One region of the Priestia sp. SB1 genome, then DNA from elsewhere that is predicted to be linked to it. Evidence: a T-box and tRNA genes for the amino acid it is inferred to sense, from the RefSeq annotation. Region 1 holds a T-box; the other holds one or more tRNA genes.
What was found. A T-box is a leader RNA that pairs with one kind of tRNA and senses whether it is charged. The one in region 1 lies ahead of thrS (threonine--tRNA ligase), so its partner is inferred to be a tRNA-Thr.

Region 1 (2,411 bases):
GAAAGTTACCCTGTAGATCTTACTAACCTTAAAGAAACATCGGTTCCGGATCAAATTGAAATGTACAATTTGACCAAGGATCCGTTAGAAACAGTAAATTTGGCTCATCCGTATTTTTCAACAAATGAAACAAGGAAAATTCAGCGGCAGCTTGATGTTATTCTTAAAGAACAACTCAGGAAAAAACGGATTTTTCCGCAAAGTGGAAGCATGTACCAGGAGCTTCCGTCTAAAGATAGATAAAAAATAGTTTCGACGAGTTCAAGCCTAATATTGGTGTAAGTAGAAAAAGGTATATTTAATATTTTAGTATATAAATAAAAAAACTGATGATACTTGTGCTATGTTACTTATTGTGATTTGAGCAGTACTGGATTTTAATTCGTTAATAATACTTAGATAAAGCAAATAAGTGCTTGTAATATCTTTCTTTTTTGCCTTTATTTTTACACAATAAAGGTAAAAACAAAATAAAATGCAGGTGTTAATATTATAATAAAAAACTTTTTAAGCCCATATATTCCTAAGTAACTTTTCGGAAATTTAAGCATAAATTAATTCTATAATATTAAAAAATAAAAATTATTTCTTGACTTCTGTAAAATTTATACACTATAATCACTTTTAACAACTAACAAACATTATTTGGCAATGAAAAGGACATGAATTAGGTGCCGTTTTCTTCGCAGAGAATAGGGTCAGCGGCTGGGAGCCCTTAAGAAATCATCTAATTTACCACCTTAGAGCTATTGCAGGGAATGTGCATAACTGAAACTGCAATCGGTAAAACCGTTATCTTTTTTGAGCGTAAAATGCATACAGGTATTTTACGGAATTAGGGTGGTACCACGACCGCATTCGTCCCTTCACTAGGGATGAGTGCGGTTTTTTATGTAGAAAAAATGAATATACAAGCATTGAAAAGGACATGAATCATTTTTGGATTTTCTTTACAGAGAGTAGGGTCACTGGCTGAGAACCCTTAGAAAACGAAATGAATTTACCACCTTGGAGCTGCGGCGGGGAATGTGTATACACTGAAACTGCAACCGGTAAAACCGTTATCTTTTTAAGCGTAAAATACGTATAGGTATTTTACGGAATTAGGGTGGTACCACGGCCGCATTCGTCCCTTTACTAGGGATGAGTGCGGTTTTTTTGTTGAATAAAAACATATTGGAGGAATGAACATGTCAAAACAAATGGAAGCAGAAAAACGAAATCATCAAAAATTAGGTCAAGAACTGGAGCTGTTTATGTCGATGGAAGAAGCTCCTGGTATGCCGTTTTTCTTACCTAACGGAATGATTGTTCGAAATGAGTTAGAAAACTACTGGAAACAAAAGCATTACAAAGCAGGCTATCAAGAGATAAAAACTCCCATCATGATGAAACAGGAGCTATGGGAACAATCAGGGCATTGGGAGCACTATCATGAAAATATGTATTTTTCAAATGTTGACAAACAAAACTATGCGATTAAACCGATGAATTGTCCGGGAGCCATTTTATTGTTTAACAGCAAGCGAAGAAGCTACCGAGAACTTCCGATTCGATACGCAGAACTTGGATTGGTTCACCGTCACGAGCTTTCGGGCTCTTTAAACGGACTGCTAAGAGTCCGGTCATTCACACAGGACGATGCGCATTTATTCGTAGAACTTAATCAGATTGAAGCTGAGATTAGCCGCATTCTAGCGTTTATCCATGACTTTTATTCACATTTTGGCTTTGATTACAAAGTGGAGCTATCCACACGTCCTGAAAAATTTATGGGAGATATTGAAACATGGAATCAAGCAGAAAAGTCGCTTCAATCGGTGCTAAATGAAAAAGGCTTAAACTATCAGGTAAATGAAGGAGACGGAGCTTTTTACGGGCCGAAAATCGATTTTCATATTTTAGATTCCCTAGGCCGCAGCTGGCAGTGCGGAACAGTTCAGCTTGATTTCTTAATGCCAGAGAAGTTTGACTGTATGTATATTGGAGAGGACAATAAACCGCACCGTCCCGTAATGATTCACCGCGCTATATACGGTTCCGTTGAACGATTTATGGCCATCTTGATTGAACATTATGAAGGTCAATTTCCTCTTTGGCTGGCTCCTGTTCAATTTAAGCTTTTGCCTATTGCACCGCCGCATGTGGAATATGCGTACAAGGTGAAACACGAGCTGGAGTCACAAGGGTATCGTGTTGAAGTGGATGATCGTATTGAAAAAATAGGTCTGAAAATTAGAGGAGCCGAAATGCTCAAAGTTCCTTATATGGCCGTAATAGGAGATAAAGAAGTAGAAAATAAATCGCTTGCTATGCGAAAGCACGGGAAGAAAAACATTGGAACAGTAAGTGTTGAAGAGGCAGCTGTACACTTGAATAAAGAAATGGATTCAAACAGAGTTTATTGAAGC
Region 2 (2,411 bases), on a different contig from region 1:
ACCGTACAGCTACTCATGCAAAAGAGCTCGCTCAAGATGCAATGAGCGGAGCAGGAGCAGCTAATGCAACCGCAGCCGGGGCAGCTCAAATGAAAGAGCAGATTGGGATGCAGGCAATGGTACAAGGGATTAACGATGCGTTTGCTATCTCTGTAGTCCTAGTGGTGGTTGCCTTAATTCTTTCATTGTTTATGAAACGAGCAACGCCGGCAAGTGAAGATGAAATGATAAAGGAAAAAGCAGGACGCGAGCAGTTTGCTAAATAAAAAAGAAATCCCCGCTGAGACAGCGGGGATTTTTTCAGCTTGTATATCTAAAGCTTAAGCCCATTTTCTTTAATAATTTCCGGTAGCCGATAGACGTTTGATCAGCCATAATATGCGCTTCCATCTGCAGGTCTAAAGGCAAGTCTTCAGGTTTTTGATTTTCAACCATTTCACGGTCTTCGTCAAAGACGCGAAGGTTAAAGTCATACACACCTTCAACGGGAGAATCTTTGTCAAAGTTTCGAGCGATTGGCGCGAATAAACGTGTTTCGCGGGCTGAAATAGGAGAGACTGCATTCATAATCCACAGCTCTGCGCCTTCTGGGAAGTATACTTTTAGCGTAGCTGTAAACGGCGGATAAACATCAAAGACGCGAAGCCATTTAAAATCAGGTGGATTTAAATGCTGCTGTTCTTTGGAATAATTGCTCACGGTGCTCGTATATTCTACATGAAGCCCATAGTCTGTATCGCTTACTTTATATTTAGGCACAAAGGCGTTGTTTCGATCACCAAATGTGTCCGTGTGAACCCAAGCAAAATGAGCTACGTCTAAAAAGCCTTCCATTTGACGACCGGCTGAACCCATGATATCAAAGCTCGGACAAACAATTTGCTGAAAATCAGGGTCTTCCCACGCATCGAAGTAAGGCAGGTTATCTTGTTCTCCTGTCAGGGAAGTCCAAACTAATCCAAATCGTTCAATAACTGGATAGACGGCCATACAGAGGCGGGGAGAAATGTTGGCGTCAGGGTGAGCTGGAATCGACGTGCATGCGCCGTCCGTTGCGTAGCGGAAGCCGTGGTAAGGACAGACAATTTCATCATCTTCCACCCAGCCCATGCTAAGCGGGGTCCCTCGGTGAACGCATAAATCGCGTGCCGCTACAACTTTGTGTGTGGTGCGGTATAGAACTAGATTTACATCTAGCAGTTTTACAGACGTTGGTTTCTCAGTTACATCACTGCAGCGTGCGACGGGGTACCAATACTTAGCGAGCGTCGTCCAATCTTCCAGGCTGAACGTGCAGTCTCTTGGGTAGGGAGTTGCCGTTTTTGATTTGGTCATGGTTGGTTGTTGTTCCATCTATTTTCTTCCTTTCTTTTGTAAGCTCTTTTACTAAGGGTAATATAAAAAAAGAAAATTCACACAATTTATGTGAGAAGTTCTAACATAAAATATGGAACTTTGTAGAAAGTGCGAATTTCAGAAGACGCCAATTAGAGAATATACCAATAAAAAAATTTAAAAAAGCGCTTCCTAAATAAATTTAAACGTGATATAATTTTCCAAGACGCTGGTGTAGCTCAGTAGGTAGAGCACTTGCATGGTAAGCAAGAGGTCGCAGGTTCGATCCCTGTCGCTAGCATACTCAAAAACCTTCTTTCTTGTTGAAAGAAGGTTTTTTTATTTGAATTGGCTTTAAATTTATTCTCCGAATTATTCTTCCCCGCCTTGTGAAAACTTTAACAGTTTGATAGCCTTATTAGGAGGCTGTTAGAAAACATGTGTATCTTTTCCACTATGTCTTATGAATCATATTTAGAAATATTCTTAAAAGAATGTTTATTGCCTCTAAGTATTGGGTACACGAAACTAGGGGTTAAATTTCAACAGGGAGTGTGAACGATAATTTGATTACGTTTAAGAATGTGTCAAAGCAATATCCAGACGGTACGACCGCCGTGAAAAATATTAATCTAGAAATAAAAGAAGGAGAGTTTTTCGTTTTAATTGGTCCGAGTGGATGTGGGAAAACAACCACCTTAAAAATGATTAACCGTCTTCATGATATTACCGAAGGAGAACTATACATAAAAGATAAGCTCGTATCGGACCACAACATACATGAGCTACGCTGGAACATTGGTTATGTGCTACAGCAGATTGCTCTTTTTCCTCATATGACCATTGCTGAGAATATAGCCATTGTACCGGAGATGAAGCATTGGAAGAAAAACAAAATCAAAACGCGTATTGATGAACTGCTTACCTTGGTAGGACTAGACCCAAAGCAATATCGAAACCGAAAGCCGTCTGAGCTCTCAGGTGGCCAGCAGCAACGTGTAGGTGTAGCACGTGCCCTCGCAGCTGATCCCCCCGTTATTTTAATGGACGAACCCTTTAGCGCCCTCGATCCGTTA

Region 2: it has a tRNA-Thr gene. The T-box ahead of thrS (threonine--tRNA ligase) is inferred to sense a tRNA for this amino acid. The anticodon was not compared.

The regions. Positions count from the first base shown of each region.
Region 1 is NZ_JBBJSS010000004.1:300,121-302,531, reverse strand. It holds gene WKH56_RS16700 (sulfatase family protein) at 1-243, shown strand, start outside; T-box leader at 643-869, shown strand; T-box leader at 909-1,137, shown strand; gene thrS (threonine--tRNA ligase) at 1,191-2,408, shown strand.
Region 2 is NZ_JBBJSS010000001.1:51,006-53,416, reverse strand. It holds gene WKH56_RS00285 (DHA2 family efflux MFS transporter permease subunit) at 1-266, shown strand, start outside; gene WKH56_RS00280 (aromatic ring-hydroxylating oxygenase subunit alpha) at 301-1,353, opposite strand; tRNA gene WKH56_RS00275 (tRNA-Thr) at 1,564-1,636, shown strand; gene WKH56_RS00270 (ABC transporter ATP-binding protein) at 1,902-2,411, shown strand, end outside.